Regions from separate parts of the Nonomuraea sp. ATR24 genome, predicted to be linked through region 1. Evidence: riboswitches for the same ligand, from Rfam matches in the RefSeq annotation. Region 1 holds a riboswitch; each other region holds the start of a gene.
The links. Region 1 has a riboswitch for cyclic di-AMP ahead of ACBI99_RS05275 (C40 family peptidase). Riboswitches for the same ligand answer to the same signal wherever they lie in the genome.
Positions count from the first base shown of each region.

Region 2: another riboswitch for cyclic di-AMP. It lies ahead of ACBI99_RS23085 (CHAP domain-containing protein); the one in region 1 lies ahead of ACBI99_RS05275 (C40 family peptidase).
Region 3: another riboswitch for cyclic di-AMP. It lies ahead of ACBI99_RS36170 (hypothetical protein); the one in region 1 lies ahead of ACBI99_RS05275 (C40 family peptidase).
Region 4: another riboswitch for cyclic di-AMP. It lies ahead of ACBI99_RS32860 (NlpC/P60 family protein); the one in region 1 lies ahead of ACBI99_RS05275 (C40 family peptidase).

Region 1 covers NZ_JBGNUU010000002.1:293,351-300,896, forward strand. The annotation lists gene ACBI99_RS05255 (carbohydrate ABC transporter permease) at 1-580, shown strand, start outside; gene ACBI99_RS05260 (glycosyltransferase family 4 protein) at 595-1,683, opposite strand; gene ACBI99_RS05265 (M48 family metallopeptidase) at 1,680-3,095, opposite strand; gene ACBI99_RS05270 (hypothetical protein) at 3,107-3,934, opposite strand; gene ACBI99_RS05275 (C40 family peptidase) at 4,107-4,601, opposite strand; cyclic di-AMP (ydaO/yuaA leader) riboswitch at 4,678-4,837, opposite strand; gene ACBI99_RS05280 (NlpC/P60 family protein) at 5,104-6,078, opposite strand; gene ACBI99_RS05285 (NYN domain-containing protein) at 6,163-7,428, opposite strand.
Region 2 covers NZ_JBGNUU010000009.1:157,904-165,449, forward strand. The annotation lists gene ACBI99_RS23075 (RNA polymerase sigma factor) at 1-1,144, opposite strand, end outside; gene ACBI99_RS23080 (YciI family protein) at 1,896-2,333, opposite strand; gene ACBI99_RS23085 (CHAP domain-containing protein) at 2,487-3,182, opposite strand; cyclic di-AMP (ydaO/yuaA leader) riboswitch at 3,195-3,332, opposite strand; gene ACBI99_RS23090 (Gfo/Idh/MocA family protein) at 3,447-4,400, opposite strand; gene ACBI99_RS23095 (aldo/keto reductase) at 4,453-5,268, opposite strand; gene ACBI99_RS23100 (hypothetical protein) at 5,366-6,319, shown strand; gene ACBI99_RS23105 (DUF6716 putative glycosyltransferase) at 6,316-7,482, shown strand; gene ACBI99_RS23110 (alpha-2,8-polysialyltransferase family protein) at 7,461-7,546, opposite strand, start outside.
Region 3 covers NZ_JBGNUU010000020.1:137,405-144,950, forward strand. The annotation lists gene ACBI99_RS36160 (alpha/beta fold hydrolase) at 1-476, opposite strand, end outside; gene ACBI99_RS36165 (TetR/AcrR family transcriptional regulator) at 558-1,088, opposite strand; gene ACBI99_RS36170 (hypothetical protein) at 1,144-2,103, opposite strand; cyclic di-AMP (ydaO/yuaA leader) riboswitch at 2,111-2,252, opposite strand; gene galT (galactose-1-phosphate uridylyltransferase) at 2,318-3,400, opposite strand; gene ACBI99_RS36180 (DeoR/GlpR family DNA-binding transcription regulator) at 3,397-4,176, opposite strand; gene ACBI99_RS36185 (50S ribosomal protein bL37) at 4,311-4,388, shown strand; gene ACBI99_RS36190 (TrpB-like pyridoxal phosphate-dependent enzyme) at 4,390-5,700, opposite strand; gene ACBI99_RS36195 (uridine kinase) at 5,697-6,362, opposite strand; gene ACBI99_RS36200 (hypothetical protein) at 6,442-7,029, shown strand; tRNA gene ACBI99_RS36205 (tRNA-Gly) at 7,062-7,135, opposite strand; tRNA gene ACBI99_RS36210 (tRNA-Pro) at 7,226-7,299, shown strand; gene ACBI99_RS36215 (cold-shock protein) at 7,411-7,546, opposite strand, start outside.
Region 4 covers NZ_JBGNUU010000017.1:9,105-16,650, forward strand. The annotation lists gene ACBI99_RS32830 (L-aspartate oxidase) at 1-564, shown strand, start outside; gene ACBI99_RS32835 (type III pantothenate kinase) at 568-1,350, shown strand; gene ACBI99_RS32840 (hypothetical protein) at 1,402-1,875, opposite strand; gene lysX (bifunctional lysylphosphatidylglycerol synthetase/lysine--tRNA ligase LysX) at 2,045-3,502, shown strand; gene ACBI99_RS32850 (cytochrome P450) at 3,486-4,613, opposite strand; gene ACBI99_RS32855 (LuxR C-terminal-related transcriptional regulator) at 4,851-5,063, shown strand; gene ACBI99_RS32860 (NlpC/P60 family protein) at 5,088-6,083, opposite strand; cyclic di-AMP (ydaO/yuaA leader) riboswitch at 6,087-6,234, opposite strand; gene ACBI99_RS32865 (amino-acid N-acetyltransferase) at 6,501-7,070, shown strand; gene ACBI99_RS32870 (RDD family protein) at 7,156-7,546, shown strand, end outside.

The sequences.
Region 1 (7,546 bases):
CATCGCCCGGGCCAGGATCCCCGGGCGCCGGACCCTGCTCATCGTCTTCACCGCGGGCAACCTGCTGCCGCCGCAGGTGCTCATCACCCCGCTCTACACGCTCTACACGCTGGTCCCGCTGCCGCTGTGGCTGTCGGACTCCCAGGCGCTGTACGACTCCTACCTGGGGCTCGTCCTCATCCATGTGGCGTTCCAGTTCGGGTTCTGCGTGTTCGTCCTGGCGAACTTCATGCGCACGATCCCGGAGGAGATCACCGAGGCGGCGCTGGTGGACGGGGCGAGCGTGTGGCGGCGCTACTGGAAGCTGACGCTGCCGCTGTGCCGCCCGGTGCTGGCGGCGCTGGCGACGTTGCAGTTCACCTGGATGTACAACGACTTCCTGTGGGCGCTGGTGCTCATGTCGTCGGGTGACAAGCTGCCCGTCACCTCGGCGCTGAACAACCTGCGCGGCCAGTTCTTCACCGACTACAACCTGCTGGCGGCCGGGTCGGTGCTGGTCGCGCTGCCGACGCTGATCGTCTTCCAGCTCCTGCACAAGCAGTTCGTCGCCGGGCTCACGCTCGGGTCCACGAAGGGGTGATCAGGCAGGGAGGATCACAGCAGGGCGCGGAAGCGGTCGGCGACCCGGTCCCACGACCATTCGGCGGCGATCCAGTCGCGGCCGGCCTCGCCCAGCTTCCGCGCCCGCTCGGGCGCGCTCAGCAGCTCGATCAGGGCCGCGGCCACCTCCCCGGTGTCGCGGCCGTCGACGACCAGGCCGGTCTCGCCGTGCCGCACCGCCTCGGGCGCGCCTCCGGACGCGCCCGCCACCACCGGCAGCCCCGTCGCCGACGCCTCCAGGAACACGATCCCGAGCCCTTCCACGTCGACCCCGCCCCACCGGGTACGGCACGGCATCGCGAACACGTCGCCGGCCGCGTAGTAGCCGGGCAGGTCGGCGGCCGGGACGCTGCCGGTGAACACGATCGACGGGCTGCCTGCGGCCAGCCGCTCCAGCCTGCGCCGGTGCGGGCCGCCGCCGACCAGCAGCAGCACCGCGCCCGGCACCTCGCGCAGGACCCTCGGCCAGGCTCTGATGAGCTGGTCCTGCCCTTTGCGCGGCACCAGCCGGGACACGCACACCACCACCGGCCCGCCGCCGGGCCGCCGGGGCTCCACGTCGGGCCGGAACTGCGTCACGTCCACGCCGGGGGCCAGCCGTACCAGCTTGTCCTCGGGGACGACCGGCGCCAGCCGGGCGCGGGTGTAGGGGCCGAGGTAGGTGACCACGTCGGCGTGGCCGGCGATGCGGCGCAGCACCGAGCGGAACCCCGGCGCGCCCGCCCAGGACGCCTCGTGGCCGTGCGTGAGCATGACGATCCGCCGCGCGCCCGCCGCGCGCAGGCGCGGCGCGAGCAGGCCGAGCGGCGCCGCCGCGCCGAACACGACGGTGTCGGCGCCGTGCTCGGCCACCAGCCGCGCCGCCCGCCGGGCGACGGCGGGCGTCGGCAGCATCAGCCGGCCCGGGTGCCGGACGACCCGGTACGGCTGCCGCCGGTCGAACTCGGCGCAGCCGGGCCAGGCCGGGGCGTAGACGGCCACGCCGGGGGTGCGCAGGGCCAGGCCGTGCACGAACGACTGGATGCCGCCGGGGCGCGGCGGGAAGTCGTTGGTGACGACGACCACCCGGCGAGGTGCGCTCACGGCTGGGGACGGCCGTTCAGCTCGGCCCAGGAGCGGGCCATGGCGATCCGCTGGGCAGCCGTGGGATGGGAGGCATAGAGCACATATTCCACCGCATCTGGCGACAAGTCGGAAATATTGGCTGTTGCCAGGCGTTTCTGCATCGCGACGAACGTGGCCGGGTCGCCCGTCAGGTCCAGGGCGTGCGCGTCGGCCCTGGCCTCGATGTGGCGGCTGATCACGTTCTGCGCCGGGCCGGACAGGAACGTCGCCAGCGTCATCAGCCCCAGCACCACGCCCACCGCCCGGGGATCGGTGATCGGCGCGCCGCCCGTACGCCGCCGTGCCGCTCCGAACACCAGGAACAGCAGGACCGCCCCCAGCGCCGCGCCGAGCGCCCCGACGAGCGTGCCGTGCAGCACGTCGCGGTTCTTCGCGTGGCCGAGCTCGTGCGCCACCACCAGCTCCACCTCGCGCGGCGGCGCCTTGAGCAGCGTGTCGTAGACGACGATCCGGCGGGTCGCGCCGAACCCCGAGACGTAGGCGTTCAGCGCGGTCGTCCGGCGCGAGGCGTCGGCCACCAGCACGTCCTCCACCGGCACTCCGTCACGCTCGGCCATCGCCATCAGGTTGGCGCGCAGCGGCGAGTCCGGCATGGCGTGGAAGTCGTTGAACACCGGCTCGAACACCACCGGGTAGACGAACGACGCCCCCACGGTCAGCGCGAACGCCCCGGCGGCGGCCGGGATCCACCAGCGCCGGACCCGCCGCGCCAGCGCCACCACGGCCAGCACCATGACGGCCAGCAGGGCCGCGTTGATGCCGACGCTCTTGAGCCGGTCGCCCGTCCAGGCCGCCCAGTCCTGCGTGGACAGCCCGAAGTCGCGCAGCGCCCCCTCGAACCACATGCCGAGCGGCCACCGCACGGCCTCCTCGATCACCGTGAGCACGAGGACGCCCAGCAGCACCCGCGCCCACCACGGGCCCCGCAGCCATCCCAGCAGCCTCGCGCCGAGCGGCGTGGCCACGAGCAGCCCGGCGAACACCAGCGTGACGCCCAGCGACAGGTAGCTCGGCACGCTGGTGGCCGCGTCGAACGCCTGCGAGCGGGCGATCTCGGCGGCGCCGAAGTCACGCGCCGGGTCGGGCGTCACCTCGGGCGCCCCGGCGGGCAGCGCCGTCCACGGCGTCGTGAACGCCACCACCCCGGCGATCACCGCCCCCAGCACGGCCAGCCCGGCCCCGGCCTCCCGCCGCAGCCTCGCCTCCCGCCCGCCCCCATCGCCTGTCACGTGCCCGTCCCCGTCCCCGGCCACGTCCTCGTCCCCCGTCTCGGGCGACGGCTCGGCGACGTCCGCCCCCTGCAGGGCGCGGGTGGCGGGCGGGCCGACGTCCTGTTCGGTCGTCTCGCGCCGTTCCTGCCGGTCGTCCATGTCGCGTCCCCTCACGCCAGTCGGTCCCGGACGTACGCGCGCCACAGCCGGGTCAGCGTGCCCGCCGAGAGCCCCAGCGAGGCCAGCGCCCGGCCGGCGCCGTACGTCTGGGCATCACGGTAGAGCCTCACCAGGCTCTTCTCACCCCAGCGCGCGGCGACGAAGCGACACACCAGCCAGGCTTCCTGGTACGCGCGGGCGAGCCGGCCCGCGTCGGCCCCGGGGACGAAGTCGGCCCCGTCCGGCAGATCGGACGGCGTCCGCCCGGCCCGCACCTCGGCGGCCAACTCGGCGGCGGCCACCTCGACGGGCAGCCCGGCGTCCCGGTAGGCCACGTAGTCGGCGAAGCCCTCGTACAGCCAGACGGGCAGCCCGTCGGTCCCGGCGGCCACGTGGGTCAGCTCGTGCGCCAGCACGACGTCACGCCCGACCGGGGTGAGCCGGGCGAAGTGCTCGGGCACCACGATCACGCGTCCCCGGTCGGCCACCGCCGCCAGCCCGTCGACCGACGCGACGCCGGCCAGCGCGGCGGCCTCCCGCGCCGAGGCGGGCACCAGGACCACGGCCCGGACGTCGCCGCCCAGCACTCCGCCGACCCGCCGCCCCGCGGTGTCGGCCCGGCGCGCCAGGTCCGCCAGCAGCCCGGGGGGCGCGTCCTGCCCGGCGACGAGCGACCGCTCACCGCGTACGACGTCGAGCCCGTCGCCCCAGCGCGCCCGCACGCCGGCGAGCACCCCCGCCTCGACGGCGGCGCCTCCCGGCCCCGGGACCGGGCCGGACCCACCGGCCAGGAACGCCGCGACAACCAGCAGCACCACCGGCACGACCCGCCGACGCATCCACGCGGACACCCTGCCGGGCGCGCCGCCGGACGTGCTGCCGGGCCCATTTCCAGGCCCGCTGCCGGACCCCCTGTCGGACACGCTGCCCGATCGTAGCCGCCGATCCTGAGCGTCGCCCGGGAAGGCCGAAGGCCCCGTCCCGGGGCGGGGACGGGGCCTTCGGCGCAGGTCACAGACCGGGACGCACCGCGCCCGCGAACGACGCCTTGCGCCAGCCGCGAAGCTTCTCGACGCGCACGCGCTGGCCCGTTCTCGGCGAGTGGACCATCTTGCCGTCGCCGACGTACATGCCCACGTGCCCGAGCCCGCGGAAGAACATCAGGTCACCCGGCTGCAGGTGCTTGTAGGAGACCTTCTTCCTGATGCGCGCGAACTGGCTGTTCGTCACGCGCGGGATCTTCACCCCGGCCTTCTTCCAGGCGTACTGGACGAGGCCCGAGCAGTCGAACGACCCGGGGCCGGTGGCGCCGTAACGGTACGGGTCGCCGATCTGCTTCTTGGCCACGGCCACGGCCTTGCGGGCCTTGGCCTTCTGCCGAGCGACCTTGGCCACCTTCGACGACTTGACGGACTTCTCCGTCTTGGTCACCGCAGTGGTGGCGAACTCATTCGTCGTCGCCGCCTGCGCCGCCGGGGCGTGGACGACCAGACCTCCGGCCGTCACGGTGATCAGCGCTACGCCACTCAGGGCGAGACGGGACAGACGGGGGTTGTGCGAGAGGGTAGACAGGATTGCTCCTAGGGGCTTCCACGAACGCCTACCGGGTTAGCTGACGGATTCGGGCCTGGAAGTCGCCCTACGGCGCTGAACGCGCCGATTCACCCCTGATCACCGCGTACGGGATCGTTGGGTCCCCGGCTCCGTGCCTCCTGGCTGCACGGACTCGGCAGGCCACCGCCGCGTCTTCGCGCCTCGGGGGCGCTGGCCGCGGTGACCGGCGGATGATTCTCTCTGTCGAACATCGGGGGACCCGATGGTGACCGGCGGGCGTCCTGGCTGGAACGCCGCGACGCCAGAAGTTACGCCGAAAAGTCACGTAATGGCAAAGCCTGAGTAAGCGAGTAAAGATCAGACACGCCGGGAGTCAGGTCCTCATACCCCGCCGGAGCAGCGGGTTTCGTTACCCAAGTGTGACCCTCCTCACACTTGGGCCGACCCCGTCTTGTCAGGGGCGTACGGCGCCCACGAGACGGCGCCCGTACGACGAGAGTGTGACCACCTTCACCACGTCACCCGTCTGCGGCGCATGCACGATCTTGCCGCCGCCCGCATAGATGCTCACGTGCCCGAGGCCCTCGCTGAAGATCAGGTCGCCGGGCTCCAGCGCGTTGAGCGACACCTTGCGGCTGGCGCCCCACGACCACTGCTGCCAGGTCGTGCGCGGCAGCGACACGCCACCGGCCCGCCAGGCGGCCTGCGTGAGCCCCGAGCAGTCGTAGCCGCCCGGCCCGGTGCCGCCGAACACGTACGGCTTGCCGACCTGCGCGTACGCGAAGCGCAGCACGGCCGCCGCGTTGCCCGAGGCGGGACCCGTGTACTTGAGGCCGGTGCTGTTGGGATTGCCCGCCTTGTACGCGCCCAGCCGGTCGAGGAGCTTCTTCTGGTCCTTGATGAGGTCCAGGATCTCCGCCCGGTCCTTCTTGACCGCGTCCCGCTCCTTGTCGGCCGCGGCCAGCGCCTCCTCGGCGCGGTCACGGTCGGCCTTCAGCCCCCGGTTCGCCCGGTCGAAGGCGGCGAGCTTCTGGGTGCGCTCCTGCGCGAGCTGCCCGCGTAACGCCATCCCGTACAGCAGATCGGCCGGATCGTCGCTGGTCATCATGCTGGGCAGGGTCGAGAAGTCGCCCCCCAGCTTGTACGTCTCGACGGCCATGTTGACGACCTCGCCGCGCAGATCCGCGACGGTCGCCAGCTTGCGCTTGTACGTGTCGTTCAGCCGGCTGTAGCGCGCCTTGGCCTCTTTGTACTTCTCGGTGGCCGTGTTGTAGCGGTCCACGACCTTGTCGGCCTTGTCGTTGAGCTTGTCGAGCTTCGCTCTCGCCTGCGCGAGAGTCGGCTTGGGATCGGCCAGCACCCCTCCGACGGGGGTCATCACCAGTCCGAACACCAGACCCGCGGCCAGCGGCACCCGGCCCAACCTCACAGCGTCGCCTCCCAGGGGATCATCCTCGGGGCGAAATAGTACAGAAGTGGCGAGTAATCCTCACCTAAACGCCATATTCGTCATCTATGCGCGACCGAGCCGCCTCAGCAGCAGCGCGGACGGAACGGGCCTGGCGCCCATCCGCCTGACGGACTCGGCCACCTCGCGGTCGGAGGACACCACGGCGATCGCCCGGCCGGGCGGCTCGGCCCGGACGAGCTGGCGGATCAGGTCGTCGGCGATCTCACCCGGCGCGCTGAACAGCACCCGCACCCCGCGCGGCGCCACCACCTGCACCGGAGAGTTGAGCTCGGCGCCGTCGAACACCACGGTCACCTCGACGCGCGTCTGCGCGACCAGCCCGCCGAGCCCGGTCATCAGGCGGGCGCGCTGGTCGGCGAGCGTGAGCGTGCCGTAGCCGGACTTGGTCACGTTGTAGCCGTCGATGATCAGATGCACCTGCGGCAGCGCCAGAAGCTGATCGAGCAGCTGCGGGTCGTCGTCGGCCAGCGCGCGGGCGGGCACGCCGCGCACGCCCGGCCGCTCACCGGTGAGCGCCGCGACCGAGTCGGCCGGCCGGCTGATCATTGTGGGCAGCGCCAGCTCCCTGCGCAGCCCCGCCGAGGCGTCCTGCAGCGCGTCGAGCAGCACCCGGATGCGCGCGTCCTCGACGCTGCGGCCCTCACGCGCGGCCCGGCGCGAGGCTTCGAGCTGCTTCTCCACATCGGCCAGGCGCTCACGCAACCGCCGCAGCTCCGACTCCCCCGCGCTGCCGGCGGCCGTGGCGGCGTGCCTGGCCTCCTCCGCGGCCTGCTCCATCTCCTCGGCCCGCCGCACCGCGCCCTTCGCGCGCTCGCGGGCCTCGTGCAGCTTGCGGCGCAGCTCGGAGTTCTCGCCGCGGGCCGCCTTCAACTGCTCACGCAGCCGCTCGGCCTCCTCCTTGGCCGCGCTCTTCTGCGCGGCGAGCTGCTCACGCAGCCGGGAGACGACCTCCTCGCGCTCCGACCCCTCGGCCGCGGCGGCGGACTGCTCCAGGTCGGCGCGGGCCGACTCCACCATGTCGGCCCAGCCGGGCGGCCGCGTGAGATAAGCCGCGGCGGCGACCAGCACCGGATCGGCGGCGGGCGGCACGTTGCCCTCGGCCAGCGAGGCCACCAGCTCCGGCCAGCCGGAGGCCACCGACTCGGCGACCACCTCGCGGAACTTCTTGTCGTTCTCCAACTGCGCGGCGATCGGCGCACTGCCCAGCCGGGCACGCTTACGCGGGTCGAACTTGGCGATGCCGCGCAACGGCGCCGGCACCGCCACAGCGGGCATCGAACCGAGAACCTGGGCCGCGAGGTCGACCACATTGAGCCGCACCTGCTCGGGAAGCGGGCGAGACAGGCCTTCACCCGCTGAACTCATCCCACTGTCCCTTCATGACATGCCCTTTCAGACAAGGGTACGGCTGCCCGCTACCTGTCCG
Region 2 (7,546 bases), on a different contig from region 1:
CGAACTCCGCCCGCGCCTCCGCCAGCCGGCCCAGCCGGAACAGCAGATCCCCGCGCACGCTCGGCAGCAGGTGGTAGCCGCGCATCGCGGGCTCCCCGGCGATCTGGTCCACCAGCTCCAGCCCCACCGCCGGGCCGTACGCCATCGCCAGCGCCACCGCCCGGTTCAGCTCCACCACCGGCGAGCGCGACAGGCGCGCCAGCTCCTCGTACAGCGCCGCGATCCGCGCCCAGTCGGTCTCCTCCGCCGTCAGCGCGCGCGCGTGACAGGCGGCGATCGCCGCCTGCAACGTGTACGGCCCCATCCCCCCGCCCGCATCCCCGCCCGCATCCCCGCCCGCATCCCCGCCCAGGTCCCCGCCCCGGTCCCCGCTCAGCTCCTCGGCCCGCGCCAGCGCCGCCAGGCCGCGGCCGATGAGCAGCCGGTCCCAGCGCGCCCGGTTCTGCTCCAGCAGCAGCACCGGCTCGCCCGACGGCCCCACCCGCGCCGCCGCCCGCGACGCCTGGATCTCCATCAGCGCCACCAGCCCGTGCACCTCCGCCTCCTTCGGCATCAGCCCGGCCAGCACCCGCCCCAGCCGCAGCGCGTCCTCGCACAGCCCCGGCCGCATCCAGTCGTCACCCGCCGTAGCCGAGTAGCCCTCGTTGAAGATCAGGTAGATGACCTCCAGCACCGACGACAGCCGATCCGCCAGCTCAGCGCCCCCCGGCACCTCGAACGGCACCCCGCGCTCCGCCAGCGTCCGCTTGGCCCGCACCACCCGCTGCGCCATCGTCGACTCCGGCACCAGGAACGCCCGCGCGATCTCGTCCGTCGACAGCCCGCCCAGCACCCGCAACGTCAGCGCCACCCGCGCCTCCGTCGACAGCACCGGATGGCACGCCGTGAACACCAGCCGCAGCAGGTCGTCCTCGATCTCCTCGACGCCCGGCAGCTCCGTCTCGTCGTCCAGCTCCCGGCCCAGCTCGACCAGCTTGCGCTCGAACCGCTCCCGCCGCCGGATCATGTCCACCGCCCGGCGCTTGCCCACGGTCATCAGCCAGGCGCCCGGATTGCGCGGCACCCCCTCCCGCGGCCACTGCTCCAGCGCCGCCACCAGCGCGTCCTGCGCCAGCTCCTCCGCCAGGCCGACGTCACGCACCATCCCGGCCAGCCCGGCGATCACCCGGGCCGCCTCGATCCGCCACACCGCCTCAATGGCCCGATGAGTCTCCGACGCCGTCACCCGCCCATGACAACAGCCCCACCCGCTTACTCGCAACCCAAGCGCTCTCTCGTGGGACGCACCCCTTCCACCACACGGCCCCTGCCGCTCCGTGGGGGCACGCCTCCCTGAGGCGGCGGCTTCCCACGAGGCGGCGGCTGCGCCGCACCACGCGGCCCGCAACCCACCAGCACCGCCCAGCCCAGCAGCCGGGTCGGACCGTCCGGGGTACGGGCGGCCGGTGGGGCCGCACCCCCGGGAGCCGGGCACCGGAGGGGCTGGGTCCGGCCTGCCGGTGGGGCCGGGCTGTCCGGGGCGCGCGCCGCCGGTGGGGCCGCGCCCCTGGGGAGCCCGACCGGGATCGCCGGTGGGGTGGGGCCGCCTCGGCGGAGGCCGCCAGAGGGCCGGATTGCCTGGGGCACCGGTGGGTTGGGCCGTCCGGGGCGTGGCTGCCAGTGCGGTCGGGCCGCTCCGCCGGGGGTCGCCGGTGGGGTGGGGCCGCCCCGGCGGAGGCCGCCAGAGGGCCGGACTGCCCGAGGCGCCCCTTCCGGGGGCCCGCCCCCTCCCGGGGTTGCCGCCATCCTGGGGCTTTCCGCCTGCCCCGGCGGGGGTGTGGCCTCCCCGGGAGGGGCCGCCGCAGCGGGCCGCCTCCCGCGGGGGCGCCTCCCTCGGGGGCGTCGCTCTCGGACGGTCAGGGCTCAGGTGGGGAGTCGAGAGCGGCGCGGATGACGGCGTGGCGTTGGGCGGTTTCGGGGGTCAGGGAGGTCTCGGGCATGTCCGAGGGGTCGAAGACCTGCCAGACGTCCAGGCCGACGCCGTCGTGGCCGGGCGGGACGGGGACGCGCAGGGCCCATTCGAGCGCCTCCTCCCGCGACTTGACCTGGATGAGCCAGAAGCCTGCGATGAGCTCCTTGGCCTCGGCGAACGGCCCGTCGATGACGCGGGCCTTGCCGCCGCTGTAGGCGATGCGGGCGCCGCGCGAGCTGGGGTGGAGCCCTTCGGCGGCGAGCAGGACGCCCGCTTTCACGAGCGACTCGTTGAAGGCCGTCATGTTGTCGACGAGCTCCTGGCTCGGCAGGGCGCCGGCCTCGGTCTCCTCGCTGGCCTTGCCGACGATCAGGAATTTCACGGTGCGTTCTCCTCGTCCAGGCGGTGAAGCGGGCTCCCGGCGAGCCTGCCACACCTGTGCGTCGTCCCGGAGGGGGCCGGATCGACACGGGGAGGGGAGAAAGCGCGGAAGCGGGGGCCCGGGGGAGGGGCGCGCGCTTCGCCAGGGGGAGGGTCAGGCGGCGTACGAGGGGTAGCCGTAGCCGACGACCTGGGACTTGGGCCGGACGCGCTCCTCGACCTTGCCGTTGCCGGTGTTGCCCTCGATCGTGGAGATCGTGCCGTCGCCGTTGTCCTTGACGACGAAGCCGACGTGCTGGATGGCGCTGATGCTCTTGCTGCCGTTCCAGGCGAAGAAGACGACGGCGCCGGGCTTGGCCTCCTGACCCCAGCGGTCGTTGGCGGCGAACCACTTGGCGTGGGTGACGGTGTAGGCGTCCCAGCCGACCTGCGGGCGGGCGCCGGTCTGCTCGCCGACCCAGGAGACGAACATGGAGCACCAGGGGGCGTTGAGGTAGGCGCTGGGGTTGCCGCCGTCGCGGGCGACGGTCTCGAGGGCGCGCTTGGAGCTGGCGTACCACTCCTGGAACTTGGTGCCGCCGCCGTAGGCGTTCTCGGAGGTGCCGACCTGGGCCTTGGCCAGGGCCAGGACCTGGGAGGCGGTGACGTTGACCTGGTTGGCGCCGGTCCTGGTCTGCGTGGACTCGGACATGGTCTGGGTCTCGACCTGGTGGCCGGGCTCGGCGGCCTGGGCGGGGAGTGCGGTGGTCATCCCGGCGCCGAGTCCGGCGGCCAGGACGGTTGCGCCGAGGGAGGCGCCGGCGCGGGGGTGAAGCTTCTTCGGGGCACGGGTAAGACGGTGCTTCGCCATCGAGGGGATTACTCCTTGCTTCCATGCCGCTTACCGGGTTAGCTGACGGGTTCGGGCGTGGAAGCTGCCCTACGGCACACAAGGTGCCGATTCACCCCAAAGGACATGGGTCCCCGGCTCCGCGCAAGGCGGATTCAGCGGTCACAGGACGATCCTGTGAGTGTCGTGCGATGGTTGGCAACGACCGGACAAACCGGACGTAAGCCGCGAATGCGCCATAAGGTAATACATCCGCCAAGGCATTACAAGTCGATAAAGTTGCAGCTAGGCGAGTTGCCCGCGCGCGTCGGCCAGGAGCCCCATCATGGCAAGGGATTCGTCAAGAGGCATGATCGCGCTCTCGGTCCGGTTCTCGGCCAGCGCGTCCCGCACCTCGCGCAGCTCCCCGGCGTAGCCGTTGTCGGCCGGGTCGAGCTCGTGCTCCTCGGTCTCCATCGACGGCCCGCTGAGCACCACCCGCCGGGGCGCCCAGAACGGCGCGTCCAGGTCGGCGCGCATCCCGGTGCCCACGATGCTGGCCGAATTGGGGAAGTGCGCGAGCAGCGAGGTGTCGACCAGCGCCCGCCGGCCGCCTGGGTAGACGAGCACCCCGCCCGCCTCCGCGTCGACCCCGTTGGGCGCCAGCGCGCCCGTCAGGTGCATGGACTCGGGCATGCCGAGGAACAGCTGGGCCAGCCCCAGGGGATAGATGCCCAGGTCGAGCAGCGCGCCCCCGCCCAGCTCGGGCGCCCACAGCCGGTGCGCGGGATTGTACGGCAGCGCGAACCCGAACGAGGCCCGCACCGAGCGGATCTCCCCGAAGCGCGGGTCGTCCTTGAGCATGCGCACCAGCGGGTTGAACCGCATCCACATGGCCTCCATCAGGAAGACCCCGGCCTCGCGGGCCAGGCGGACCATGCGCTCGGCGTCGGCCAGGCTCGCCGCCAGCGGCTTCTCGCACAGCACCGCCTTGCCCGCCGCGATCGCGGCCTCGGCCACCTCCAGGTGCTGGGCGTGCGGGGTCGCCACGTAGACGGCGTCGACGGCCGGGTCGGCGCACAGCTCGGCGTAGGAGCCGTGGGCGGACTCGGCGCCCAGCGTCGCCGCCAGCGCCTTGGCCCGGCCCAGGTCGCGGGAGCCGACGGCGGCCACCCGCATGCCCGGCTCCGCCGCGATGACCGCCCCCACGGTCCTGGCGATGCCGCCCGTCGCCGCGATGCCCCACGCTAGATCTCGCACGCGGAAGATCGTACTGATTCATCCGCGGACGCGAAACCTGACCGGTTTCACCTCACGGGAACACGTCCGGGTCCGGGCCCAGCCGGCGGCCCGCGTTCAGGGCGCCGATGGCGGCCATGTCCTCCCGGTCGAGCGTGAAGTCGAAGACCGCGATGTTCTCTTTGATCCGCGCCGGCGTGACGGACTTGGGGATGACGATGTTGCCGAGCTGGATGTGCCAGCGCAGCACGATCTGCGCGGGCGTGCGGCCGTGCTTGTCGGCCAGCACCGCCAGCGCGGGCTCCGACAGCAGCCCCTTGCCCTGCCCGAGCGGGCTCCAGGCCTGCGTGAGGATGCCGTTCTTGTCGTGGAACTCGCGCAGCTCGCGCTGCTGGAAGTACGGGTGCAGCTCGATCTGGTTGATGCACGGCGGCACGTCGGCCTCGTCGAGCAGCCGCTCCAGCGTCTCGACGGTGAAGTTGGACACGCCGATGGCCTTGGCCCGGCCGTCCCGGTAGACCTTCTCCAGCGCGCGCCACGCCTGGACGTACTTGTCCTGCCGCTGCGCCGGCCAGTGGATCAGGTAGAGGTCGACGTAGTCGAGGCCGAGCCTGCCCAGGCTCTCCTCGAAGGCCTGCTCGGCGCGGTCGTGGTCGTTGTTCCACAGCTTCGTGGTGACGAACAGCTTCTCCCGCGGGATGCCGGAGGCGCGCACCGCCCGCCCGACGCCGGCCTCGTTGCGGTAGAGCTTGGCGGTGTCGATGTGGCGGTAGCCGCATGCGAGCGCGGTCGTGACCGCCTGCTCCGCCTCGTCGTCGGGCACCTGCCAGACGCCGAGCCCCAGCTGCGGGATCTCCACGCCGTCTCTGTATAGCCGTAGCGAGTTCATACCCTCCATTGTTCACGTGCCGTTCCGAGCGGCTTAAGCCGCCCGGGCTAGCTTGAAGCGGTCGTGAACGGGCCATCACCTGGCTGGGAGAACATCAGTGGTCAAACGGGCGTCGGCCTGGGTGGAGTCGCCGCTCCAGATGCTGTGCGCCGTCGAGGCCCACCATGCCGGGCTGCTGGGGCCGTCGGCCGAGGTCGTGCCGCGCGCGGGGCTGCGCGCGCTGCGGGTGACGCGGCGCGAGCTGCGCCGCCTGCCGCTGCCCGACGGCCTGGAGCTGGCCGAGCCGCGCGAGCGCATGCCGCGCCGGCCGTCGGCCGTCGGTGACGCGTTCTCGGGCAAGGTGCAGCTGCGCTGGCTGACGGCCCATCCGGGCCGCGTCGTCGTGGTCGACGACGGGCTGGCCACGATCCGGCTGCTGGAGCTGCTGGCGGCGGGCCCGTACCGGCCCCTGCTGCGGGCGCGCGCCCACCCCGGGCTGCTGCGCACGGCGCTCGGGCTGGCCGCGGCCCTCAGGCTGCGCGCCGGCCGGGTGACGGTGTTCACCGCGCTGCCGGTCTCCCGCGAGCTGGACAAGGCGGTCACCGAGGCGGGCGTCGACCTGGTGCGCCACGACTTCGCCTGGCTGCGCGGCCAGCCGCCGAGCGACCCCGGCCCGGCGGAGCGCACCGTGGTGCTCGGCACCTCGCTGGTGCGCAACGGGCTGGTGCACCGCGACCGCTACCTGACCTGGCTGACCGAGCTGGCCGCGCGCGAGCCGCTCGCCTACTACCCGCACCGCCGCGAGGACCCGGTGGACGTGGCGCTGATCCGGGAGCGTCCCGGCATCACCGTGCACGAGGCCGGGCTGCCCGCCGAGCTGCGGCTGCGCGGCCTCGACCCGGGGCAGCGGGTGCTCAGCCTGCCGTCCACCGCGATCTCCTCGCTGCGCGTGCTGCTGAGCCCGCGCGGGGTGGCGGTGGAGCCCGTCGAGGTGCCCGACGACTGGTGGACCAGCAGAGCGGCCCCCGCTCTGCGCTCGCATCTGACGGAAGTGACAGGAGTGACCGGGTGAGGGTGCTGGCGATAGCCGACTCCGACTCGTATCTGAAATGGGCGGCCTGCCTGCTCGGCGACCTGCCGGCGGGCTGCGCGAGCGAGCTCGTCGTGGTGCGCACGCCGATCGCGCCGTCCGCCGACCAGATCGCCGCGGCGGTGGGCGAGCTGCCCGCGCCGCCGGTGCTGACGGCCAGGGCGGTGCGCCGGCTGGCGGAACGGTCCAGGCCGGACGCGATCCTCGTGGCGTGCACCGGGCCGGTGGTGGACGTGCTCGTCTCGGGCGTGCTCGACGGGCTGCGGCCCCGGCCGGTGTTCGTCACCGGGCTGCCGGGCATCTCGGTGCCGGCCACGGACAAGGCGTGGATCTACCGCAGCGGCTGCGACCTGTTCGTGGTGCACAGCGAGCGGGAGGTGGCCGAGTTCGCCGCCGTGGCCGCCCGGCTGGGCGGGGGAGGGGCGGTCGGGCTGGCCAGGCTGCCGTTCCTGCGCCCGGCCCCCGGGCGCGGCGGCGGCGACCGGGTGGTGTTCGCCACCCAGGCCAAGGTGCCGCGCGCCCGCGAGGAGCGCGAGCGGGTGCTGCGCGGGCTGGCCGAGCTGGCCGCGGCGCGGCCCGACCTGGACGTGGTGGTGAAGCTGCGCGCCCTGGAGGACGAGCAGCAGACACACCGCGAGCGCCACCACTACCAGCGGCTCTGGCGGGAGCTCGGCGAGCCGGGCCGGCTGCGGTTCGAGGCGGGCTCGATGCGCGAGCACCTGGCGCACGCGGCCGGGTTCGTCACCGTCAGCTCGACGGCCGCGCTGGAGGCGATCGCGCAGGACGTGCCGCTCATCGTGCTCAGCGACTTCGGCGTGAACGCCGAGATGATCAACCTGGTGTTCGAGGGCAGCGGCCTGCTCGGCACCCTGGACGACCTGGCGCGCGGCGACTTCCGGCGGGCCGAGCCGCGCTGGACCGCCGCCAACTACTTCCACCCGGCCGGGCGCGACGACTGGACGGGCCTGCTGACCGGGCTGGTCGTCTCCCGGCCGAGGGTGCCGGCCAGGTCGCTGCTCGACGGGCCGGAGCACGCCGCGGCCCGCCGCCGCGCCCGGCTGCGGGTCGAGGTGCCGCCGAACATGCTGCGCGCGGGCCGGCGGGCCGAGCGGCGGGTGCGCCGCTACCTGAAGGCTCTCACCTGAGACAGCTTCCTGCGGAAGCGGCCCATCGCGCTGGGCCGTTCGGCCAGGCCGAGACTCTCCAGCC
Region 3 (7,546 bases), on a different contig from region 1:
CTGGGGTTGGCGACGGTCAGCGGGACGCCCAGCTCGCGCGCCCTGGCATGAACGGCGAGGTCGGCCTCGGCCTTGGACGCCTCGTACGCGCCCAGCCGGGCGTAGTCGGGGCGGACGCCGCTCACCCGGTAGCCGCTGATGTGCACGAGCCGTCGCAGGCGGGGGAGCGTGGCGGCCCATTCGAGCACGTGGAGCGCCCCGGTCACGTTCACGGCGCGAGCCTCCTCGACGCCGAGGCCGAACGCGAAGCGCGCCGCGGCGTTGTAGACGTCGCGTGCCTGGGGGAGTCCGGTGAGCGGGCGGGTGAGGTCGGCGGTGACGACGTTCAGCCCGCCGGTGGCGACGCCCCGCTCGGCCAGCCACGGGGTGAGGGTGTCGGTCCGCACGGCCGCCGCCACCCGCTGCCCGCGGCCCAGCAGCTCGGCGACGAGTGCCCGGCCGACGAAGCCGGTCGCGCCGAAGACGATCGCATCCAAGGGAGCTCCCTAATAGATCGGTCTACATATTTTCTGGGCATAAAAAGAGCCGCCTCCGTGGCGGGGAGGCGGCCCCAGGGGTCAGCGCAGCAGCCCGGCGAGCACGGCGGCGACGCGGTCCAGCGGCTCCCGGCTGCGGTGCGCCTTGGCCAGCAGCAGCGCCCCCTCGATCAGCGCCAGGACGGTGACGGCGAGATCGTCGGCGTCCGGCCGCCCCGCGAGCCGCGCCCGCAGGGCGGCCTCCCACGACGTGTAGACCTCCGAACACGCCTGCTGGAGCGGGTCGCTGGCGGCGGCCATCTCGAGCGCCACGGTGGCCACCGGGCAGCCCTTGCGCCAGCCCGACTCCTCCAGCCGGTCGCCCAGCAGCCGCAGCACCTCGTCCACGGCCAGGTCGTCGAAGGCCGACCCGATCGCCGCCCCGGCGCGCCGGATCGACTCGCCGACCAGCTGGTCCTTGCCCTCGGGGAAGTGGAAGTACAGCGACCCGCGCGGCGCCCCGCTGGCGGCGATCACCTGGTTGAGCCCGGCATTGGCATAGCCGCCCGCCTCGACCAGCTCCTGGGTCGCCTCCAGGATCCGCAGCCGGGTCTCGGCCCCCTTCTTGCCCATGCCGAAAAACTAGACCGATCTACATATTCTGTCAACGCCGAGCCGGTCGGCCACGTCAGTGCATCGAGATGTGGACGTGGTCGTAGTGGTTCTCGGTGATGCTGCCGCGGTTGGACATGGCGTTCCAGCCGGAGCCGTGATTGATCCGCTGCTTCCAGATCACGTACTTGACCCCGAGCTTGTCCCGGTTCTTCACGGTCCATTCGGCGATGCGGTCGCCGAGGGCGTTGTTGGCCGCGGTGGGCATGGAGCCGCCGGCGCTCATCATGAAGTCGCAGGCCCGCCCCAGCGGGTGCTCGCCGCTGGACCCCGAGCGGAAGCAGCCGACGCTGAACGGCAGCTTGAAGCTCTTCTCGATCTGCGCCTTCATCGCCCGGGTGCGGGCGGTGATGTTGTCGGTGCCGCTCGGCAGCTGCGGGGCCCAGGTGCCGTCGGAGCGCCGCCCGGTGCTGAACGGGATCAGGTCCTCCAGCTTCTTCTCGATGTCGCCGATGACGTCCTCGGCCTCGTCGCGCTGCTTGGCCACCTCGGTCGTGTCGGCGCTGAGCCGGCGGGCCAGGGCGGCGGCCGCGTCGGCGGCCTTCTTCTGCTCGTCGCGGGCGGCGGCCACGCCGGCCACGATGGCCTGCTGCTCGGCGGTGAGCTGTTCGACCACGGCCGCGCCGGCCCCGTCGGGCGGCACCATGTAGTAGGGCAGGCCCAGCGTGCCGCTCTGGTAACGAAGTCTGGCGAGCTCGCCCACCTTCAGCTGGGCGGCGGCGAGCGCCTGGTCGGCGGCGGCGAGCCGCTTCTTGGCCGCCTCGGCGGCCTCGCGGGCCTTGGCGAGCTCGACGCGTTTGGCGTTGTAGCGCTCGATGAGCTGGTCGACCTTCTTGTTGAGCTGCTTCAGGTCGCCGCGGAGCTGGCTCTCGGACGGCTTGGGCTCGGCCGCGGCCGGTGCTGACCAGGTGGCGAACGTCATCGCTGCCGCGGTGACGACGCCGATGGCAAGTCGCGTGGGGGACGCTGACGCCACGTGCGGGGTTTCCTCTCCCTCTGCCGGCCGGGTTAGCTGACGGGTTCGGGCATGGGAGTCGCTTCCCTACCACCGAAGTGGATTCACCCCAGGTGCGGATGGGTCCCCGGCTCCCGGGCAACTCGCCCGGGATTAGGCGTACACGGTGCTATGACCGTGCTTGAAGGGATATTAGTGGTAGATCACGAGTAATGCGACATCAATCGGAAATCAATTAGTGATCTACCTGTGATCGAAGCATGCGTGCCGCCTCTTCCGGGAGCACGTCGTTGACGAAGGCTCCCATGGCCGACTCCGATCCCGCCAGGTACTTCAGCTTGCCCGGCGCCCGCCGGATGCTGAACAGCTCCAGATGAAGATAGCCCAGCTCACGGTCCTGCCGGACCGGCGCCTGGTGCCAGGCCGAGATGTACGGCATCGCGACGCCGAACAGCCCGTCCAGCGCGCGCAGCACCGAGGTGTAGAGCGGGGCGAACGCCGCCCGCTCGGCCTCCGACAGCGCCGCCAGGTCCGGCACCCGGCGATGCGGGTAAAGATGCACCTCGAACGGCCACCGCGCGGCGGCGGGCACGAACGCCGTCCACAGCTCGTTGGCGGCCACCACCCGGGTGCCCGCCTCCCGCTCGGCCGCCAGCACGTCGGCGAACAGGTTGCGCCCCGGCCGCCGCGCCGCATAGCGCCTGGCGGCGCCGAGCTGCAGCTTGGTGCGCGGCGTGACGTACGGATAGGCGTAAATCTGGCCGTGCGGGTGGAAGAGCGTGATGCCGATCTCCTCGCCCCGGTTCTCGAAGCAGAACACCTGCTCCACGCCCTCGATCGAGGACAGCTCGGCCGTGCGGTCGGCCCACGCCTCCATGACCAGCTCCACCCGGTCGTCGGAGAGCTGCGAGAACGACGAGGAGTGCTCGGAGGTGAAGCACATCACCTCGCACCGCCCCACCCCCGGCCGGACCTCGCTCAGCCCGCCCACGTCCGCGTAACTGCCGAGATTGCGGGAGAACGACGGGAACCGGTTCTCGAACACCACCACGTCGTAGTCGTCCGCCGGGATCTCCGACGCCCGCTCTGCGGACGACGGGCACAGCGGGCACTCGTCGGCCGGAGGCAGGAACGTGCGCGTCTGCCGGTGCCCGGCGACCGCGATCCACTCCTCGGTCAGCGGGTCGTAGCGCAGCTCCGACGCCACCGGCCGGGGATCGAGCGGCCGCCGGTCGATCGCGCTCCGGTCGGCGTCGTCACGCCGGTCGAAGTAGATCAGCTCCCGGCCGTCGGCCAGATGGGTGATGGTGCGCTTCACTGCGAGCCCTCCGCGATGATCAGTTCGCCGGCGCGTTCGGCCAGCTCCGTACGTGCCTCCTGGGGCAGCCCGGGGTCGCTGATGACCACGTCGGCCTCGCGCAGCTCCGCGATCGTGCTGATGCCGACCGTGTTCCACTTGGTGTGGTCGGCGGGCACGACCAGCCGGTGCGCGGCGCTGACCAGCTCCCGGTCGGTCTCGGACTCCAGCAGGTTGGGCGTGGTGAACCCGGCCCGCACGCTCATCCCGTGCACCCCCAGGAACAGGGTGTCCACGTGCAGGCGCCGGATCGCGGCCACGGCCACCGGGCCGACGAGCGCGTCGGAGGGGGTGCGGACGCCGCCGGTGAGCACGACCGTGCGATCGGCGCGCGGATTGCGGTGGAAGACCTCGGCCACGGGGATCGAGTTGGTGATGACGGTCAGCTCCGGCACCCCGATCAGGTGACGGGCCAGCGCCCACGTCGTGGTGCCGGCCGACAGGGCGACCGCGGTGCCGGGCCGGACGAGCTGGGCGGCGCGCCGCGCGATGGACTCCTTCTCCTGCTGCTGGCGGGCCGACTTGGCGGTGAAACCCGGCTCCTCGGTCGAGCCGGGGCCGAGCGTCGTGGCGCCGCCGTGGACCTTCTCCAGCAGCCCGCGCTCGGCGAGCACCTCCAGGTCGCGGCGGATCGTCATGTCGGAGACGCCGAGCTCGCGCACGAGATCGGCCACCCGGACCCCGCCTGCGCTGCGGACGCGTTCGAGAATCGCCTGCTGACGCTGCTGTGCGAGCACGCCCCCGCTCCTTCCAACAGATTCCACCAAATTATGACACGAATATGTTGGGGAATGTTAGGTCACCGGGACGCTTGTCCAGCGCCCCGATGCGGGAGACATTGAGAGAGCCCCATCACCAGGAGGGATGCGACATGGCCAAGCGCGCACGCAAGGGCAAGGCACGCAAGAAGAAGAAGGCCAACCACGGCAAGCGCCCCACGGCGCGCTGACTCACCCGGGCAGCTCGCTCAGCGCCTCGTCGATCCGCTCCTGCGGCAGCGTGAAGTCCGTCATCTCGCCCGACAGGTAGCGGTCGTAGGCGGCGAGGTCGAAGTGCCCGTGCCCGCACAGCGCCGTCAGGATGACCTTCGCCTCGCCGCTCTCCGCGCACCGCCGCGCCTCGGCGATGGTCTCGGCCAGCGCGTGCGTCGGCTCCGGCGCGGGCACGATGCCCTCCGTCCTGGCGAACGTCACCCCGGCCTCGAAGCACTCGGTCTGCGACCGGGTCACCGCCTCGAACAGCCCGAGCTCGTACAGGTGCGACAGCAGCGGCGACATGCCGTGATAGCGCAGCCCGCCGGCGTGGATCGGGTCGGGCACGAACCCGTGGCCGAGCGTGTGCATCTTGAGCAGCGGCGTCAGCCCGGCCGTGTCGCCGAAGTCGTAGGCGTAACGGCCGCGCGTGAACGACGGGCAGGCGGCCGGCTCGACGGCCCGCAGCACCGGCCCGCCCTCCCCGGCGAGCTTGCCGCGCAGGAACGGGAAGGCCAGCCCGGCGAAGTTCGACCCGCCGCCGGTGCAGCCGATGACCAGGTCGGGCCGCTCGTCGAGCTGCGCCAGCGCCTCCTCTCCGATCACCGTCTGGTGCATCAGCACGTGGTTGAGCACCGACCCGAGCGCGTACCGGGTGTCGGCCGCCCCGGCCGCCGCCTCGACCGCCTCGCTGATCGCGATGCCCAGGCTCCCCGGCGAGTCCGGGTGGCCGGCCAGCACCTTGCTGCCGGACATCGTCACCGGTGACGGGCTCGCGTGCACCGTCGCGCCGTACACCCCCATGAGGGAGCGCCGGTAGGGCTTCTGGTCGTAGGAGGCCCGTACCATCCAGACCTCGCACTCCACCCCGAACTGGGCGCACGCGAACGCCAGCGCGCTGCCCCACTGCCCCGCGCCGGTCTCGGTGGTGAGCCGGCGCACGCCCTCACGCGCGTTGTAGTACGCCTGCGGGACCGCCGTGTTGGGCTTGTGCGACCCGGCGGGCGAGACACCCTCGTACTTGTAGTAGATCCTGGCCGGGGTGCCCAGCGCCCGCTCCAGCCGGCGCGCCCGCACCAGCGGCGTCGGCCGCCACAGCCGGTAGACGTCGAGCACCTCCTGCGGCACCGGCACGAACCGCTCCTGGCTCACCTCCTGCCCGATCAGCTCCATCGGGAACAGCGGCGCCAGATCGTCCGGCCCCACCGGCTCCCGGGTGGCCGGATGCAGCGGCGGAGGAGGCGGAGCGGGCAGGTCGGGAACGATGTTGTACCAGTGGCTGGGGATCATCCACCCAGTCTGCGCCGCCGCGCGCCGCCGTTCCAGTCGCCTTCCCGCATGGCCAGCCGCCCCGGATGATCGGCCCGTACGAGCACGTCCGCCGTCTCGGCGGGCCGCACGTCCCGCTCGTAGCGGTCATATGCCGGCAACCGCCACCGTTCGGACTCGGGCGTGCGCCGTTCCAGCGCACCCGCCGACAGCCACAGGTGCACGCTCAGCTCGACCGGCAGCCCCCGCCCCAGCAGCAGCGTCCCGTCCAGCAGCAGCACCCCGCCCGGCGCCAGCGTCTCGTACGGCAGCCGGAAGGCCCGGTCGATGCGGCTGTCCCACAGCGCGGGCAGCACCCGCCCCGAGCCGCCCGGGCCCAACGGCTCCAGCACCTCCCGCAGCAGCCCCTTCACGTCGAGCCAGTCGTCGTAGAACACGTCAGGATCGGTCCGCCCGTGCTCCAGCCGCAGCGACGCCGGGCGCAGGAAGTCACCCGCCGACACCCGCAGCACCTGCCGCCCGCGCACCCGCAGCGGCGCCGCCAGCCGGTCGGCCAGCTCCCCGGGCGCCGCCGCCGGAGCCCCGTCGACGACCACCCGCGCCCAGCCGTCGCCCGGCCCCGCCGCGATCGCCTCGGCCAGCTCCTCGACGAGCGCCTCCATCGAGATCGGTCGTGCACGCATCACGTCCGAGCCTACGGGCTCCGATGCGCGTGCTCCCGCGTTCCTGGACCCGGCCCGATCACTCGGCCACGATGAGGCCATGACGCAGAACGGATCGGCGCAGCGGCCCGCGACGGACGGGGACAAGGGCCGTCAGCTGAACTGGCCGGCGACCGTGAGCGCCCTCGCCACCTCGGTGGCTGCCGTGGTCGCGCTGATCGCGTACCTGGCCCCGCCCGGGCAATCCACCGGGACAAAGACTCCGTCCCCGTCCCCGTCCGAGTCCCAGTACTCCCCGTCGCCCGACCGGGAGACCAGCCGCCCGCCTTCGGACCCGCCGCCCCCCGACCCGGAAACCACCCGTGCTGACCCCGTCACGTCCGTGGTGCTGCCCCCGGTTCCCCCCATCGGCTGCGCCGAGGCGACGGCCGCACTCAACGCCTACAGCCGGAACGCCGGCGACACCCGCAGCAGCCATGCAGGCGCGGCCCAGCAGGCGTACTCGGAGCTGATGGGCGTGGCCCTGAACGCCCAGGGAGCGGTCGGGCAGAAGGTCACCAGGCTGGCCAGAGAGTTCCAGGAACTGAACTTCCGCCTGACCGGCATGGTCATGGACGACCCGAACGAGGTGCTCACAGACATCCGGACCGACATCGCGGAACTCAACAGACTGTGCACCCCCGCCTGACACGGCAGGGGGCCGAGCTGGCCTTACGGCTGTGGAGCGGACGACGGGAATCGAACCCGCGTAGCTAGTTTGGAAGACTAGGGCTCTACCATTGAGCTACGTCCGCGCGAACCGGTCGAACTCTGGTCTAGACTTCATCCGGTCGTCAGGGCGTAAGCGTACCGGAGTCCCGGAGCGTGTGCGTACCCGGCGCCGACGGGGCGTGGCGCAGCTTGGCAGCGCGCTTGCTTTGGGAGCAAGAAGTCGCAGGTTCAAATCCTGTCGCCCCGACCCAGCTCAAAGGCCCCACCCGATCCCGGGTGGGGCCTTCTGCGTGACTGAGTGGGTGGCTTTTGGGAGGTCGCGGGTCGAGTTCCAGGACGCCGGACCGGGCGGCGGCGGTCAGAGGCTCCGTACGTTTTCGGCGACGTACTGGAAGCCGTCCTGCTCGCGCCGGACGATGTCGAACGTGACGCGTTCGCCCGCCCGCAGGCTCCGGTACCCGTCGGCGATGATGTCGCTGAAGTGCGCCCAGGCG
Region 4 (7,546 bases), on a different contig from region 1:
ACCGCCGAGCGCACCGCGCTGAACCTGCTCACCCACCTGTCGGGCATCGCCACGCTGACCGGGCGCTGGGTGGCGGCGATCAGCGGCACCGGGGCGCGGGTGCGCGACAGCCGCAAGACGCTGCCGGGTCTGCGGGCGCTGGAGAAGTACGCGGTACGCTGCGGCGGCGGCGTCAACCACCGGATGTCGCTGTCGGACGCGGCCCTGATCAAGGACAACCACGTGGTGGCGGCCGGCGGGGTCGCCGAGGCGTTCCGCGCGGTGCGCGAGCGCTACCCGGACGTGCCGATCGAGGTGGAGGTCGACAGCGTCGAGCAGCTTGAGGAGGTGCTCGCCGAGGGGGCGGACCTGATCCTGCTGGACAACTTCACGGTGGAGCAGACCGCTCAGGCCGTACAAATCGCTAAAAATGGGGCGAAAAACGCGGTTGCGCTGGAGTCCAGCGGGGGATTGACCTTGGAATTGGCGCGTGATGTGGCCGAAACTGGCGTGGACTACCTTGCGGTGGGAGCGCTGACCCACTCGGCGCCCGCCCTGGACGTCGCACTGGATCTACGGGGGTAATCGATGCTGCTCACGATCGACGTCGGCAACACGCACACGGTGCTCGGGCTCTTCGAGGGCGAGGACGTCATCGAGCACTGGCGGCTGGCCACCGACGCCCGCCGCACCGCCGACGAGATCGCCGTCGTCCTGCAGGGGCTGCTCGGCCAGTCGCCCCTGCTCAAGGGCGCCGACGTGGGCGGCATCGCGATCTGTTCCACCGTGCCCAGCGTGCTCAACGAGATGCGCGAGATGTGCCGCCGCTACTACGGCGACGTCACCGCCGTGGTCGTCGAGCCCGGCGTCCGCACCGGGGTGCCGGTGCGGATGGACAACCCCAAGGAGGTCGGCAGCGACCGCATCGTCAACGCGCTGGCCGCCATCGACCAGTACGGCGGGCCGTGCATCATCGTCGACTTCGGCACCGCGACCTCGTTCGACGCCGTGTCGGCCAAGGGCGAGTACGTCGGCGCCGTCACCGCGCCCGGCATCGAGATCTCCGTCGACGCCCTCGCCGCGGCCGGGGCGCAACTGCACAAGGTCGAGCTGATCCGCCCCCGCTCGGTGATCGCCAAGAACACCGTCGAGGCGCTCCAGGCCGGCATCATCTACGGCTTCGCCGGCCAGGTCGACGGCATCGTCGAGCGGATGGCCGCCGAGCTGGCCGACAACCCCGACGACGTGACCGTGGTCGCCACCGGCGGCCACGCCGCGCTCGTGGTGGGCGAGTCGCGCTGCATCGACGTGCACGAGCCCTGGCTGACGCTCATCGGCCTGCGCCTGATCTACCAGCGCAACACCGCGTGAAAGCGGGCGGCCCCCCGCTCGGGAAGGGAGCCGCCCGCCGTCCGGGGTGGATCACTCGCTCTCGGCCGCGTACAGGTGGTCCCAGTGGCCGCACTTGCTCACCCAGTGCTTGTACGGGTGCACCTGGCAGACCTTGACCCGCAGCGCGGAGACGTCGTCGACGCTGAAGCCGAACTTCTTCGAGCCCGGGTAGCCGCAGTGCTTCCTGCTGTAGACCTCGTCCCACTCGTGGTCGAAGCCGGCGGCCTGGAACTTGACGTAGGCGCACCTGCCGCCCTGCCCGTAGCCGCGCGAGTCCAGGTCGTACAGCCGGCCCTTGACGTGGACGGTGTTGGACTCCTGGTGCTCGTCCCACTCGACGCCCACCCAGCCCTTGGCCTTGGCCAGGTGGTGCCTGGCGTGGACGGGGCCCCACTGGTCGCTCTGGTCGTAGGGGCCCGGCGAGGCGGCGGCGGCCGGCGCGGTCAGAGCCAGCGTGCCGGTCGCGGCGGCGGCGAGGAGCGCGATCGCGATCTTCTTGAACATGATCTCTCCTTGAGCTCCTTCCCGACCCGGCGCCCTACCGGTTCCGCTGAGCTCGTGAGTCATGGGTAACTCCGCGTGGTTGCAGCACCCCTTCACCGGGCCGACGAGAACTTGCAGGCGGCCGTATCCCCTACGCTTTGATGCTGTGAGCGACGAACTTCCCGAGCAGATGCGCATCCGGAGGGAGAAGCTCGACCGCCTTCGCAGCGAAGGCGTCGACCCTTACCCGGTGAACTTCCCCCGTACGGCCACCAACGCCGAGGTCCGGGAGAAATACCAGGGCCTGGAGCCCGACACCCAGACCGGTGACCGGGTGGGCGTCGCCGGGCGCGTCATGCTCAACCGCGTCGGCGGCAAACTCTGCTTCGCCACGCTGCGCGACGGCAGCGGCGACCTGCAGGTGATGATCTCGCTCGACAAGGTGGGCGAGGAGTCGCTGGCGGCCTGGAAGCGCGACGTCGACCTCGGTGACCACGTCGGCGTCGAGGGCGAGGTGATCACCTCACGGCGCGGCGAGCTGTCGATCCTCGCCGACAGCTGGCAGATCACCGCCAAGTGCCTGCGCCCGCTGCCGGAGAAGCACGTCGGCCTCACCGACCCCGAGGCGCGGGTCCGCCAGCGCTACGTCGACCTCATCGTCAACGACGAGGCCCGCGAGATGGCGCGCATCCGCAGCGCCACCGTGCGCGCGGTCCGCGACTTCTGGCACGAGGAGGGCTACCTGGAGGTCGAGACGCCGATGCTCCAGCCGATCCACGGCGGCGCGGCGGCCCGGCCCTTCAAGACCCACATCAACGCCTACGACATGGAGCTCTACCTTCGCATCGCGATCGAGCTCTACCTCAAGCGGCTCGTCGTGGGCGGCATCGAGAAGGTCTTCGAGATCAACCGCAACTTCCGCAACGAGGGCGCGGACTCCACGCACAACCCCGAGTTCACCATGATCGAGGCCTACGGGACCTACCTCGACTACAACGACATGGCCGACCTGACCCAGCGCATGTACCAGAAGGCCGTGGTGGCCGCGCTGGGCACGACCGTGGTGGTGCACGGCGGCGTCGAGGTCGACCTGGGGCTGCCCGAGTGGCCGAGGGTGAAGCTCTACGACCTGGTGTCCGGCGCGGTGGGCGAGGAGATCACCACCGATACGCCGCTGGAGCGGGTGCGCGCTTTGGCCGACAAGCACGAGGTGCACTGGGACGCCAAGTGGGGCCAGGGCAAGCTGGTCCAGGAGCTGTTCGAGGAGCTGGTCGAGCACACGCTGATCCAGCCCACGTTCGTCATGGACTACCCGCTGGAGACCTCCCCGCTGACCCGGCAGCACCGCGACAACCCGCTGCTCACCGAGAAGTGGGACCTGATCGGGTTCGGCACCGAGCTGGGCACCGCCTACTCGGAGCTGGTCGACCCGATCGAGCAGCGCCGCCGCCTGGTCGAGCAGTCGCTGCTGGCGGCCGGCGGCGACCCGGAGGCCATGCAGCTCGACGAGGACTTCCTCCAGGCGCTGGAGTACGCCATGCCGCCGACGGGCGGCATGGGCGCCGGCATCGACCGGATGATCATGGCTTTCACCGGCAAGAACATCCGCGAGACGATCCTCTTCCCGCTGGTCAAGCCCTCCCGTTGAGCCGCACCGGCAGGGTGGCGAGCCCGCGCAGCACCAGGTTTCCCTTGTACGGCGGCGCGGGCTCGGCCAGCTCCAGCTTCGGCGCCGCCTGAGCCAGGGCGCGCAGCGCGATCTCGCCCTCCAGCCTGGCCAGCGGCGCCCCGAGGCAGAAGTGGATGCCCAGCCCGAAGGCCAGATGCCGGCCCGGCGTCCGCTCCACGTCGAAGCGGTCCGGGTCGGCGAACGCGGCGGGGTCGCGGTTGGCGGCCCCGACCAGCGCCAGCACCGCGCTGCCGGCGGGCACGGCGGTCCCGGCCAGCTCCACGTCCTCCAGCGCCACGCGCATGGTGAGCTGCACGGGCGGGTCGTACCTGAGGACCTCCTCGACCACCTGCTGGGGCGCGTCGGCGGCGCGCCCGAGCACGCCGTGCCTGACCAGGTTGAGCACGCCGTTGCCGATGAGGTTGACGGTCGTCTCGTGTCCGGCCACGAGCAGCAGCACGCAGGTGCCGAGCAGTTCCTGCTCGGTCAGCTCCTCGACCTGGGCGAGCGCGCTGAGCAGGTCGTCGCCGGGCCGCTCGCGCCGCAGCGCGATGAGGCGGCGGAAATACGCGCGGAACTCCTCCCGGTCGTGCTCGGTCCGGGAGATCAGGTCCGGCGGCACGATCGGGTCGAGGCTCCTGGCGAGCGTCTCGCTCCAACCGCGGAAGCGCTCGTGGTCCTCTGGAGGCACGCCGAGCATCTCGCTGATCACCATGACGGGCAGCGGGTAGGCGAACGCGCTCATCAGGTCGGCCTCATCGGGCAGCGCGTCGAGGAGCCCGGCGGTGATGGCCTCGATCCGCGGACGCAGCCGCCTGATCATGCCCGGGGTGAAGGCCCGGCTGACCAGGCCGCGCAGCCGGGTGTGGTCCGGCGGGTTCATCATCAGGAACGAGCGGGGCGGCTCGCCGTCGGGCGGGGCGCCGTGGCCGAACCGGGCGTCACGCAGCACCGCGGAGCAGAGCTCGTGCGTGGTGGCGACGAGGAGCCCGCCGCGGGTCCGCAGCAGCGCGTCGCTCTCGCGCAGCTCGCGGTAACGGGTGTACGGGTCGCGCAGGAAGCCGGGGTCGGAGGGATCGAACCCGAGCATGTCCGTTGGCGTCAAAGGAGCGTAGTCAGGATCGCTGTGATCGATCATCATGCTCCGATAAGTGCCGACATATGGCGAGTACTTCACATACAACGGATCATGTCAACGGAAGAGGTCAAGTGCGGCGAATTTCGTGCTTGACGACGTTTCCTGGATGCGTTTACCGTCTGCGAGGATGTGCCGCTCCGGTCGGGCCCTAGACGTCTCCGGGTGGTGCTGGTGGGGGGAGGGCTCCCGATGGATGTGCTCACAGAAGGCGTTGAACTGAGCCGTGCCGATCTGGCGTTGCTGGCCGAACTGGCCAAGGGCGTCACCGTGGACCGGGTCGGCCGACGCCTTGACATCAGCGGTCGCACCGTGCGGCGAAGACTGCGCGGCATCTGCGACCGCATAGGCGTGGCCACCGCGATCGAGGCGGTGGCCTGGGCTGCCCGCAGGCAGCTCATCTAAGGCCGCTGGCCGGCTCTGGCGCCGCTAGTCGGCGATGCGGACGGCTCCGGCGAAGGGGCGCCGGGCGATGGACGCGATCCGCACCACGTCGCCGGTGCGCGGCGCGTGCACCATCATGCCGCCGCCCAGGTAGATGCCCACGTGGTGCAGGTCGTTGTAGAAGAACACCAGGTCGCCCGCGCGCAGCTCCTCCCTGGAGATGTGCCGGCCGGCGGTCCACTGGTCACCGGTGTAGTGCGGCAGCGAGATGCCCACCTGCTGGTAGGCGGCCATCACCAGTCCGGAGCAGTCGTAGCCGCGCGGCCCTTCGGCGCCCCAGATGTACGGCTTGAGCTGCTGGGTGAGCGCCCACTTGGCGGCCTGGGCGGCCTTGCCCGAGCCCGGGATCGGCAGGTTGACCTTGACCGCCGGGGTGCCCGGCCGGCCGGCCTCGCCGAGCGCGCGCCTGAACAGGTTGCTCTCGACCTTGCCGACGAGCTTGACGATCCGGTCGCGCTTGGCGTCGAGGTCCTTGACGATCTTCGAGACCTCGGTGATGCGGGCCTTGGCGCCGGCGCGGGCCCGCTCGGCCGCCTGCATCGCCTTGGTGAGCTGGAGGATCTCCTCGCCCTGCTGCTGCTGGATCGCGTAGTTGGTGGCCGCCAGGTCGAGGTAGCCCTCGGGGTCGTCGGAGTTGACGAACGCCAGGGTGCCCGACAGGCCGCCGTTGATGTAGGTGGTCTGCGCGAGCAGGATCGCCTTGGAGCGCTTGTCGGCCAGCTCGGCCTCGCTGGCGGCCAGCGTCTTCTTGGCGTTGTCGGCGGCCTTCTGGGCCGTCTTGAGCTTCTCCCGCTGGCCGTTGTACTGCTCGGCCAGCGTCTCGATCTCCAGGTGCATCTCCTCGACCTGCTCGGAGAGCTCCTTGAGCGAAGGCTTGGGGTCGGCGGAGGCTGGTGAGCCCAAGGGCAGAGCGAGGACCAGTGCGGCCACGGCGGCCAAGCCGACGACACCGAATCGCTTCTTGCCAGAGCGCCTGTCCAACCAAGCTCCTTCCGTTGACGCCTACCGGGTTAGCTGACGGGTTCGGGCCGGAGCAGCCCTACCGAGCGTGGCTCGGATTCACCCCTGGCAGCGGGTTGACGCCGCCGGCGGGTCCCCGGCTCCCCTCGCGGGGATTGGGCGTGTCGACCGCGCGGTGTGCGCGGGTGACATCGTCGCTGGACACTAATGCACTCCTGGTTCCTGCTCAACCGGAACTGCCGAGTCTGTAGAGGTTTCACAACCGACGGGTCACAAGGTGATCTCGTGGCGAGCCGTACAGAAAAGACTTTATGCCCTCTTTGCCCCAAGTTCGCCCGATCGTGAAACTGTAGGAATCGTGCAATCCGGAGCGTGCACGCACAGTGACGGTCCGGGAGTTTGGGGCGAGCCGTAATGGGGTCTGTACTCTGGATGGCCATGGAGCAGGTCGCCGAGCTAGCGGTCCCCGAGACCGAAGTGCTCGTCAGGCGCGCGCGGACCAGGGACGTCAGGGCGATCAAGCTCCTGGTCGACACCTACGCCGGCGTCGGGCGCAAGATGCTGGAGAAGGCCACCGTCACGCTGTACGAGGACGTCCAGGAGTTCTGGGTGGCCGAGCGGGGCGGCGAGGTCGTCGGCTGTGGCGCGCTGCACGTGCTCTGGGAGGATCTGGCCGAGATCCGCACCGTGGCCGTGCACCCCTCGGCCAGGGGTTTCGGCATCGGCCATCGCGTGGTCTCGGCTCTCATCAGGACCGCTCGGGAGCTTGGGCTGGAACGTGTATTTTGTCTCACTTTCGAGGTGGACTTCTTCGCGAGGCACGGGTTCCGTACGATCCAGGGCACGCCCGTCTCACCCGAGGTGTACGCCGAACTCCTGGCCTCGTACGACGAGGGCGTCGCAGAGTTCCTCGACCTCGAACACGTCAAGCCGAACACCCTGGGCAACACACGCATGCTGCTCCACTTGACATCGGGTGACGCGGACCTTGACTGCCGAGAAAGGTGATTGTTGATACCTATGTCGATACGTTGGGCAGGACAGGCATGTGCCCTGACACGTGCCACATGCGCACTCGAAGCGAGGTGACACGGTGAGCACAGGACAGCCGCCGTATCCACAGGACGATTCCCCCGAGAACTCCCCTGAATACGGCCAGAACGCAGGACGCCCCCAAGGGCAGCCCGACCCCGACGCGACGGTCGTCGGCTACCGCGTGGACGACCCCTACGGCCAGCAGCCCCCCTACGGTCAGCAGCCCCAGCAGGGTTACGGCCAGCAGCCCCAGTACGGCCAGCCCCAGCAGGGCTACGGCCAGCAGCAGGGCTACGGCCAGCAGCCGCAGTACGGCCAGCCGGACTACGGTCAGCAGCAGGGCTACGGCCAGCAGCCGCAGTACGGTCAGCAGCCGCAGTCCCAGCCGGGTTACGGCCAGCAGCCCCCGTCGGGCCAGCAGCCCCAGTACGGCCAGCCCGACTACGGCC